2 regions of the Bacillus sp. DX3.1 genome follow, and region 1 is predicted to be linked to the other one. Evidence: a T-box and tRNA genes for the amino acid it is inferred to sense, from the RefSeq annotation. Region 1 holds a T-box; the other holds one or more tRNA genes.
What was found. The T-box of region 1 lies ahead of argS (arginine--tRNA ligase). A T-box ahead of a tRNA ligase gene usually reads a tRNA of that ligase, here a tRNA-Arg.
Positions count from the first base shown of each region.

Region 2: it has a tRNA-Arg gene. The T-box ahead of argS (arginine--tRNA ligase) is inferred to sense a tRNA for this amino acid. The anticodon was not compared.

Region 1 covers NZ_CP128153.1:2,123,571-2,128,403, forward strand. Annotated here, with positions in the region: gene QRE67_RS10300 (thiol-disulfide oxidoreductase DCC family protein) at 1-98, shown strand, start outside; gene QRE67_RS10305 (BrxA/BrxB family bacilliredoxin) at 184-615, shown strand; gene QRE67_RS10310 (class I SAM-dependent methyltransferase) at 664-1,440, shown strand; T-box leader at 1,481-1,695, shown strand; gene argS (arginine--tRNA ligase) at 1,739-3,427, shown strand; gene QRE67_RS10320 (MFS transporter) at 3,538-4,716, opposite strand; gene QRE67_RS10325 (PadR family transcriptional regulator) at 4,716-4,833, opposite strand, start outside.
Region 2 covers NZ_CP128153.1:828,627-833,459, forward strand. Annotated here, with positions in the region: rRNA gene QRE67_RS03920 (23S ribosomal RNA) at 1-663, shown strand, start outside; rRNA gene rrf (5S ribosomal RNA) at 763-878, shown strand; tRNA gene QRE67_RS03930 (tRNA-Val) at 884-959, shown strand; tRNA gene QRE67_RS03935 (tRNA-Tyr) at 969-1,052, shown strand; tRNA gene QRE67_RS03940 (tRNA-Gln) at 1,073-1,147, shown strand; tRNA gene QRE67_RS03945 (tRNA-Lys) at 1,153-1,228, shown strand; tRNA gene QRE67_RS03950 (tRNA-Leu) at 1,241-1,321, shown strand; tRNA gene QRE67_RS03955 (tRNA-Gly) at 1,351-1,425, shown strand; tRNA gene QRE67_RS03960 (tRNA-Leu) at 1,442-1,530, shown strand; tRNA gene QRE67_RS03965 (tRNA-Arg) at 1,534-1,607, shown strand; tRNA gene QRE67_RS03970 (tRNA-Pro) at 1,617-1,690, shown strand; tRNA gene QRE67_RS03975 (tRNA-Ala) at 1,703-1,775, shown strand; tRNA gene QRE67_RS03980 (tRNA-Ser) at 1,791-1,883, shown strand; tRNA gene QRE67_RS03985 (tRNA-Ser) at 1,979-2,071, shown strand; tRNA gene QRE67_RS03990 (tRNA-Met) at 2,098-2,174, shown strand; tRNA gene QRE67_RS03995 (tRNA-Asp) at 2,177-2,252, shown strand; tRNA gene QRE67_RS04000 (tRNA-Phe) at 2,259-2,334, shown strand; tRNA gene QRE67_RS04005 (tRNA-Thr) at 2,350-2,425, shown strand; tRNA gene QRE67_RS04010 (tRNA-Trp) at 2,429-2,499, shown strand; tRNA gene QRE67_RS04015 (tRNA-Ile) at 2,512-2,588, shown strand; tRNA gene QRE67_RS04020 (tRNA-Asn) at 2,592-2,666, shown strand; tRNA gene QRE67_RS04025 (tRNA-Glu) at 2,668-2,739, shown strand; gene QRE67_RS04030 (Arm DNA-binding domain-containing protein) at 2,956-3,135, opposite strand; gene QRE67_RS04035 (4'-phosphopantetheinyl transferase family protein) at 3,996-4,703, shown strand.

The DNA.
Region 1 (4,833 bases):
TTGGAAATAAAGTATACGATTATATCGCACATAATAGAAAGCTTGTACCTGTTGGACACTGCCGAGAAGGAGTTTGTGAAATTTCTTCAAAAAACTGATGACACTGCTACCGCTTTCTTTTGCATCTATTATAAGAGCGTGATATGATAAATTTGAAATGAAAGTTGAAGGAGAAATCATACGATGAATGCATACGATGAATACATGCGTCAAATGGTAATTCCAATGCGCCAAGAGTTAGTGCGTGCTGGATTTGAAGAATTAACAACGGAAGAGGATGTAAATCAATATATGGACAATGCGACAGGTACAACATTAGTTGTTGTAAACTCTGTTTGCGGTTGTGCGGCTGGCTTAGCGCGTCCAGCAGCTGGTCAAGCAGTTGTCCGTTCTGAAAAACAACCGGATCATCTTGTAACTGTATTTGCAGGACAAGATAAAGAAGCAACTGCAGCGATGCGTTCTTACTTTGGAGATATTCCTCCATCCTCACCGTCTATGGCGTTATTAAAAGGAAATGAAGTTGTTCACTTCATCCATCGCCATGAAATTGAAGGCGTAACAATGGAAGAGATTATGAACAACTTAGAACAAGCTTTTGAAAAGCATTGCTAAAAAAGGGGGAATCGTTCTCCCTTTTTTTCTTTATATTGAGGTGAAAAGATGATTGTAACTACAGCAGGACGAACGAATGAGAGAATGACAACATATGCAAAGAACATTGCGAAAGAATTACAGTGTTCTTTCATTGTGCGAAATGACGTACCCGTATACAAGTTACACGAGCAGTATGAGCAAGACGTACTTGTCGCTGGAAAAAATCGATTAGCTATTTACCCAAAAGGTACGGAAGAATCATTTTTCTTTCATCCGAACTCTGCGATGTTTCGTGTGAAGCGATTAATGCGAGGAGAGAACGATCCATTCCTGCAAGCAGCAAAGCTAGAAGAAGGAATGAGCATGCTCGATTGTACACTTGGGATGGCATCGGATAGTATTGTAGCAAGTTATGCGGTTGGACGAGCGGGAGAAGTAATGGGACTCGAAGGAAATCGTTATATGGCTTACGTAATTGGCAAAGGTCTGCAGCAATGGGATGCAGGTATTGCAGAAATTGATGAAGCAATGAAACGAATTATAGTACAGCAGACAGAGCATTTTACTTTTTTGCAGCAATGTGAAGATAACAGTTACGACGTTGTATACATAGATCCGATGTTTGAAGAGACAGTCATAGAATCAGATGGGATTCGTGGTTTAAAACACTTTGCTTTGTATAACGATGTCACGGATGAAACAATTGCGGAAGCAAAGCGTGTGGCGAGAAAGCGCGTTGTATTAAAAGATCATTTTCGTAGTACACGTTTTGAAAGACATCACTTTTTTGTGTATAAACGAAAAAGTGCGAAATTTCATTTTGGTGTAATTGAAACTTGCTAATTTTCCGAAAAGATGTATAATAAGCAATAATAAATTACATATGATGTTGTAGATGAAGAGAGTAGTCCTATTCAGAAGAAAAGCGAGCTAGGGGTGGTGAGAGCCTAGTGCGGAGAAGGGGATGAAGCGCACTTCGGAGACGCTGCTTGAAATGAATAGTAGAGTAAGCCGGGGCCCCCTGTCCTCGTTATAAACGGGAAAGTGGTTCGAATCGAACAACAAGGGTGGTACCACGGGTGATAACTCGTCTCTTTTTTAGAGACGAGTTTTTTGTGTTCAAAAAATGAGGAGGGATCGTATGGAATATAAAATTCAATTTGCAGGATGTCTATCTCAAATCTTACCATCAGAAGTATCGTTAGAGCAGATTACAGGATTGATTGAAACGCCGAAGCAAGATGAATTCGGAGACGCTGCATTTCCTTGTTTTATACTTGCAAAGCAATATAAAAAAGCACCAGCATTGATTGCGAAGGAAATAGCTGAGAAACTAGACGATCCATTTTTCACAAAGGTAGAGGCAGTTGGGCCATATGTAAATGTATTTTTCAACCGCCATACAGTAAGTAACAAAGTGTTACAGACAATTTTAGCTGAAAAAGAAGAATATGGACAGAAGCATTTTGGTCAGGAAAAGACGGTAGTGATTGACTTTTCATCTCCGAATATCGCAAAGCCGTTTTCAATGGGGCATTTACGTTCAACGATGATCGGAAATTCATTAAAGCATATTGCTGAAAAGTGTGGCTATGAAGTTGTCGGCATTAACTATATTGGAGACTGGGGCACGCAGTTTGGTAAGTTAATTACCGCCTATAAAAAATGGGGTAATGAAGAGCTTGTGAAAGAAGATCCGATTCGTGAACTATTTAAGTTATATGTGCAATTTCATGAAGAAGTAAAAGAGAACCCAGAGCTAGAGGAAGAAGGACGTGCGTGGTTTAAAAAATTAGAAGATCACGATGAAGAAGCGGTCTTTTTATGGAATTGGTTCCGTCATGAATCATTAAAAGAATTCTCTCGTATTTATGAATTACTCGGTGTGGAGTTCTTTAATTTTCAGGGTGAGGCTTTCTACAATGATAAAATGGATGATTTCGTCCAGCTTTTAGAGGAACATCATTTATTAGAAGAATCAGATGGCGCGCAAGTTGTAAATTTAGAAAAAGAGGGGATGCCGCCATGTTTAATTAAAAAATCAGACGGGGCTACGCTGTACGCAACGCGGGATTTAACAGCGGCATTGTATCGTCAAAATACTTATAAATTCGATAAAGCACTATATGTAGTAGGAGCAGAACAAAGTTTACATTTCTCACAATTTTTCAACGTATTACAGAAGTTAGGGTTCGAGTGGGTAGATGGGATGGCTCATGTACCATTTGGGCTCATTTTAAAAGATGGCAAGAAAATGTCGACACGTAAAGGGAAAGTGGTATTACTGGAGGAAGTGTTAGAAGAAGCCATTACACTTGCGAAACAAAATATTGAAGCAAAAAATCCAGGTTTAAAACAGAAAGAAGAAGTTGCAAAACAAGTTGGAGTAGGGGCAATCATTTTCCATGATTTGAAAAATGAACGTATACACAATATTGAGTTCTCAATGGAAAACATGTTGAAGTTTGAGGGAGAAACAGGACCGTATGTACAATATACACATGCACGTGCCTGTTCGCTTTTGAGAAAAGATCATGTTGAATTTGAAGCAGAAGACTTCGTGCTAAGTGACGATATAAGCTGGAACATTATGAAACTGTTACATGGATTTCCGCAAGTAATTGAAAATACTTTTGCAAAATATGAACCATCACATATTGCAAAGTACTTATTAGATGTTGCACAAGCATTTAATAAATATTATGGAAATGTTCGTATTTTAGAAGAGAATGATGAGAAGGAAGGCAGACTTGCACTTGTATATGCAGTAAGCGTAGTACTGAAAGAAGGATTGCGTTTGCTTGGAATGGGAGCACCTGAAGAGATGTAAGAATTACAATGAGGTTCAAGTAGATAAATTAAAAAGATGAACAACTCAAAAATGAACTTAGGTTGTTCATCTTTTTATGAGTAAAGTCACTTTGACTTCGAGAATAAGAATTAATGTTGCTTTTTTACTTTCCAAAGAAACAAACAAAGATAGCATAAGAGAAATAGACTAAAGATGTAGAATGCATTTGTTAATCCGAATAAATCTGATAAGCTACCGCTTAATATGGGGCCGAAAAACATACCAATCGAATAGGCTGTATTGTAGATAGCAAATAGTATACCGTATGCGCGAATTCCGTTTTGATCTGCAAGATATGTAAGTTCTGGGAGGGCGGGTGCTAGTAGAAAACTAAAGCTCATTCCAAGTATCGCAAGTACAAATATTTCAAGAGCGATATGAGAAACAATTGCTGTAAATGGGAAACAGAAAGCAGCAATAATCATCCCAATCACCATCGTTTGTTTTCTTCCAAACTTAGTTGAAAGTGTTCCAATAATTGGAGCGGTAAATCCATATGCGAGAGTTGGGACAGCGAATAATAGTCCAATTGTTCCAGGGCTGAGGTGTAAGACATCTTGTAAGTAGAGAGGAAGAGTTGGCTCTAAAGCGCTAGGTAAGGCCGATCCTAGTATAATAATGCCAATAATCATAAATAGGGAACGCATCTTGAAAATAGATTGATAGGAAATTCGTTGCTTTGTATCGTGTTTTGGTTCATCGCGAAGTAATGTAATGCGTAATATACCGTCAACGAGAGCGATGGTTGCTGCGACAATAAAGGGAAGATGATAACCGCCCCATTGATATAGTAAACCGCCAATTGTTGGGCCAAGTAGCATCCCAGCTGCTTGACCAGATAAAGCTAAACCCATTGCTTTTCCGCGTTCTTGGAGAGGAAACACATCTGCAAGAAGGGCTAATCCAGCTGTCCATGTTGCAGCTGCAGATATACCTTGTAGCATTCGTGCTAGAACGAGTAACATAAAATTATTTGCAAGTCCAAATAATATAGTTGCAGCTGCGAGTCCAAATAAACCTAGAATCATAGGAAGGCGTCTTCCTACTTTATCAGAGACCATCCCTAAAATGGGGGTAGCAAGCAGTAATGTAATGGCATAGCTACCGAATAAAAAGCCAATCTCAGTTTGCGAAGCACCGAGTGTTTCTGCGTATCGTGGTAAGATTGGCACAATCATTCCATATATAAGCATATCAGTAAAGACAGATACTGCTACAACCCATAAAGCAGCTTTTTGTATGCGAGACATTTTCACCTGAGCTTTCATCATCTTTCCTCCGCTTTGTTCTTTTCTTCTAATCCAGATAGCATTTTTTCCATTTTTTCAATGAAACGAAGCTGCATCTCACATTGTTCATAAATATTTTCAAAAATAAGGGTTACA
Region 2 (4,833 bases), 1.3 Mb from region 1:
GGGCAGTTTGACTGGGGCGGTCGCCTCCTAAAGTGTAACGGAGGCGCCCAAAGGTTCCCTCAGAATGGTTGGAAATCATTCGTAGAGTGCAAAGGCATAAGGGAGCTTGACTGCGAGACCTACAAGTCGAGCAGGGACGAAAGTCGGGCTTAGTGATCCGGTGGTTCCGCATGGAAGGGCCATCGCTCAACGGATAAAAGCTACCCCGGGGATAACAGGCTTATCTCCCCCAAGAGTCCACATCGACGGGGAGGTTTGGCACCTCGATGTCGGCTCATCGCATCCTGGGGCTGTAGTCGGTCCCAAGGGTTGGGCTGTTCGCCCATTAAAGCGGTACGCGAGCTGGGTTCAGAACGTCGTGAGACAGTTCGGTCCCTATCCGTCGTGGGCGCAGGAAATTTGAGAGGAGCTGTCCTTAGTACGAGAGGACCGGGATGGACGCACCGCTGGTGTACCAGTTGTTCTGCCAAGGGCATAGCTGGGTAGCTATGTGCGGAAGGGATAAGTGCTGAAAGCATCTAAGCATGAAGCCCCCCTCAAGATGAGATTTCCCATAGCGTAAGCTAGTAAGATCCCTGAAAGATGATCAGGTTGATAGGTTCGAGGTGGAAGCATGGTGACATGTGGAGCTGACGAATACTAATAGATCGAGGACTTAACCATATAATATGAAGCAATGTTATCTAGTTTTGAGAGAACATAAAAAAACTTGTTGACTTTTTATTTCAATCAGGTATAATAGTGTTTGTCTCAAAAAAATAGTCTGGTAATGATGGCAGAGAGGTCACACCCGTTCCCATACCGAACACGGAAGTTAAGCTCTCTAGCGCCGATGGTAGTTGGGACCTTGTCCCTGTGAGAGTAGGACGTTGCCAGGCAAAGTGGAGGATTAGCTCAGCTGGGAGAGCACCTGCCTTACAAGCAGGGGGTCGGCGGTTCGAGCCCGTCATCCTCCACCATATTATGTCGGAGGGGTAGCGAAGTGGCTAAACGCGGCGGACTGTAAATCCGCTCCTTCGGGTTCGGCAGTTCGAATCTGCCCCCCTCCACCATTTTATAATTTCTTAATTAATGGGCTATAGCCAAGCGGTAAGGCAACGGACTTTGACTCCGTCATGCGCTGGTTCGAATCCAGCTAGCCCAGCCATTTAAGAGCCATTAGCTCAGTTGGTAGAGCATCTGACTTTTAATCAGAGGGTCGAAGGTTCGAATCCTTCATGGCTCACCATTTTAAAATTTTGCGGGTGTGGCGGAATTGGCAGACGCACCAGACTTAGGATCTGGCGCCTTTGGCGTGGGGGTTCGACTCCCTTCACCCGCACTTTTAATCTAATAACTCATACATGTCTTGCGGAAGTAGTTCAGTGGTAGAATACAACCTTGCCAAGGTTGGGGTCGCGGGTTCGAATCCCGTCTTCCGCTCCAATTTTCAGTATGACATGCCGGGGTGGCGGAACAGGCAGACGCACAGGACTTAAAATCCTGCGGTGGGTGACCACCGTGCGGGTTCGACCCCCGCCCTCGGCACCATATGCGCCCGTAGCTCAATTGGATAGAGCGTTTGACTACGGATCAAAAGGTTAGGGGTTCGAGTCCTCTCGGGCGCGCTTTATTAACGGGAAGTGGCTCAGCTTGGTAGAGCACCTGGTTTGGGACCAGGGGGTCGCAGGTTCGAATCCTGTCTTCCCGATAGTTTTAACATGGGGCCTTAGCTCAGCTGGGAGAGCGCCTGCCTTGCACGCAGGAGGTCAGCGGTTCGATCCCGCTAGGCTCCACTTTAATATGAATATGGAGGTATACCCAAGTCCGGCTGAAGGGATCGGTCTTGAAAACCGACAGGCGGCGAGAGTCGCGCGGGGGTTCGAATCCCTCTACCTCCTCCATTTATTTTAAAGGTTTTTTTTGTTATCAAGAGCAACTCACTCATCGGGATTATAACTCGAAAGTAATAAATTGAATTTATTAGATTCAATTTCACGGAGGAATACCCAAGTCTGGCTGAAGGGATCGGTCTTGAAAACCGACAGGCGGTGAGAGCCGTGCGGGGGTTCGAATCCCTCTTCCTCCTCCATTTTTTATAAAAGAATATTGTATCGTCGCGGGGTGGAGCAGTCTGGTAGCTCGTCGGGCTCATAACCCGAAGGTCGCAGGTTCAAATCCTGTCCCCGCAACCAATGGTCCCGTGGTGTAGTGGTTAACATGCCTGCCTGTCACGCAGGAGATCGCCGGTTCGACCCCGGTCGGGACCGCCATTTTTTGGCTCGGTAGCTCAGTCGGTAGAGCAGAGGACTGAAAATCCTCGTGTCGGCGGTTCGATTCCGTCCCGAGCCACCATTTATACATAAACATGCCGGCTTAGCTCAATTGGTAGAGCAACTGACTTGTAATCAGTAGGTTGGGGGTTCAAGTCCTCTAGCCGGCACCACTTAGGGGCATAGTTTAAAGGTAGAACTGAGGTCTCCAAAACCTCCAGTGTGGGTTCAATTCCTACTGCCCCTGTATTAAAGTTAAGGGCCTATAGCTCAGCTGGTTAGAGCGCACGCCTGATAAGCGTGAGGTCGATGGTTCGAGTCCATTTAGGCCCACCATATTCCGCAGTAGCTCAGTGGTAGAGCTATCGGCTGTTAACCGATCGGTCGTAGGTTCGAGTCCTACCTGCGGAGCCATGGCCCGTTGGTCAAGCGGTTAAGACACCGCCCTTTCACGGCGGTAACACGGGTTCGAATCCCGTACGGGTCATAGACTTTATAGTCGTCAGAAATGTTGATTTAACAACGCTTCTGACGGCTTTTTTTGTTTTGACCCAAATTCTAGAATTTCAACCAATTTATCAATCAATCAATTGCTTCTTTATTCCATTCTTTTGTGACATGTAGATAAATTCTTCTTGTCGTTTCAGATCGTTCATACTGTCTGAAGCATTCTTTCATAACCGTACTAAAATTTTTCTTACTTTCAGATACGTATTTTCCTCCTTTTACTTCTTGCAATTATCAGTTCAGCATCTCCTTTTGAAGTAAATTCTCTGCGTGTAGTATATTTGTATTTTCTTGTTTCAGGATCAATTCTTACCAATATTTTGAATAACCAACGTGTTTCACCTTTTTTATTTTTATTCTCTTTAAAACATGCCATGATTTTTCTCCTTCCGTGACTTGCGCTTTTCGGGATTTTCTAAAATATGGTATACTCTACTTGTGAGGGAGGAGTACCAATCTTAGAAATTTTAATTCTAATGGTTGTGCTCTCTTTTTGCGTCAACACATTCTTCATTTGTTCTAACTATATAAATCCATTTTGATTTTTCGACATATAAGCTGCGGCTATGGATAACAAAAGGTGACCTGCACTCGTCTTCTCTCTTTGTTTTCACTATGTCTGGGCAGGAAAAGGATCTGACCGCTTCTATGCATGGCCGGATGCTCTCTCCCACCTAAAAAGAAGGGGTTTATGTCGTTTTTTAAATTTGTATTTATATAACTGCTCATAATGATGAATTATTTCTTCCAGTAGATGCTGTTGATAAAAATTCAATTCCGCTTCTTGAATGAGTAATGATAATACATAATATCCATCATCATCCCAAGCTTTCACCAATAGTTTCACTGCGTTATAGTCTAAACAAACAACTTGAAAAGTTAAACAACAACAAATTAACACGATAAAAATTAACTAGATTTATGGAACAGAATTTGCGGACTGAACAAGAAAAGCTTGAGGGATTGTTAGCGGTTAGTGATGAGCGAATCAAAAGGATGATTAAGTAGATTGTTTAGATAAAGTGAAACTTTAATCAGTGGGGGCTTTCTTCATCCCCACTGATTATTAGCCCTCACCAATCGGGCTTTTACGAGATAAAATTGATATAGTCGTAAATTGCAATGAAAATTCGGGATTTGTAAGAATTTTGATCATCATATTTTGATTTAAAAATGACGCACAATTCATATTTTGCTAAAAAGGCAGAGAGAGAAAAATGAATGGAGGCATATTTTATGATTTTAATTGTAAAAATGGATATCAACAATTATGACCTTGCCACTTTAATGAGGTTGTTGCCTTTTTTAGAACAGGAGACGCAGTTGCAAGTGTCTCGTTTTCAAATGCCCGAGGACAAAAAGCGAACTCTACTCGGTAATTATGTAGCGAAGCACTTAATTGCACGATATACTCAGCAAAATATAGAACACGTACATTTTACGACTAATGCATATGGTAAAAAGATAGTACAAAAAAGTCCTATTTCATTTAATCTTTCTCATGCTGGTAAATGGGTTGTGATTGCCTTATCAACAAATGAGTCAATTGGTGTTGATGTTGAAAAGATGGAACCGATCGATATTTGGGAGGTTGCGACATTCTTTAGCATAGCAGAACAACGGTATTTAAAAGGATTAGTGGGAGAAGAAGCGCAACATGCATTTTATCGTATATGGACAGCGAAAGAAAGCTTTTTGAAATGTATTGGTAGGGGATTAAGTCACCCGCTAGATGAATTTATAGTTCCGCTTCACTCTTCCGCTCAACCACAATCAATTGAAAGTGCAACTGTACACAGTAATACGATTCAAGTATATTCATTTCAAATTGATTCTGAACACTGGTGTAGTATTAGTACAAATGATTTCAAATTTCCGGTAGACATAATGACGTTATCTAAGGATTTTTCAGTCTTAACAAGTGAACAGATGCAGATAAAATAGCCTTAGGATCATCCTCAAATTGGCTATAATTACAGTTGACTAAGTATCGATAACTCAAATAGTGGTTCCTATGACTATTGAGCAACTACTAACGGAATTATGAAAAGAAGTCTATCTATAAAAAAGATAG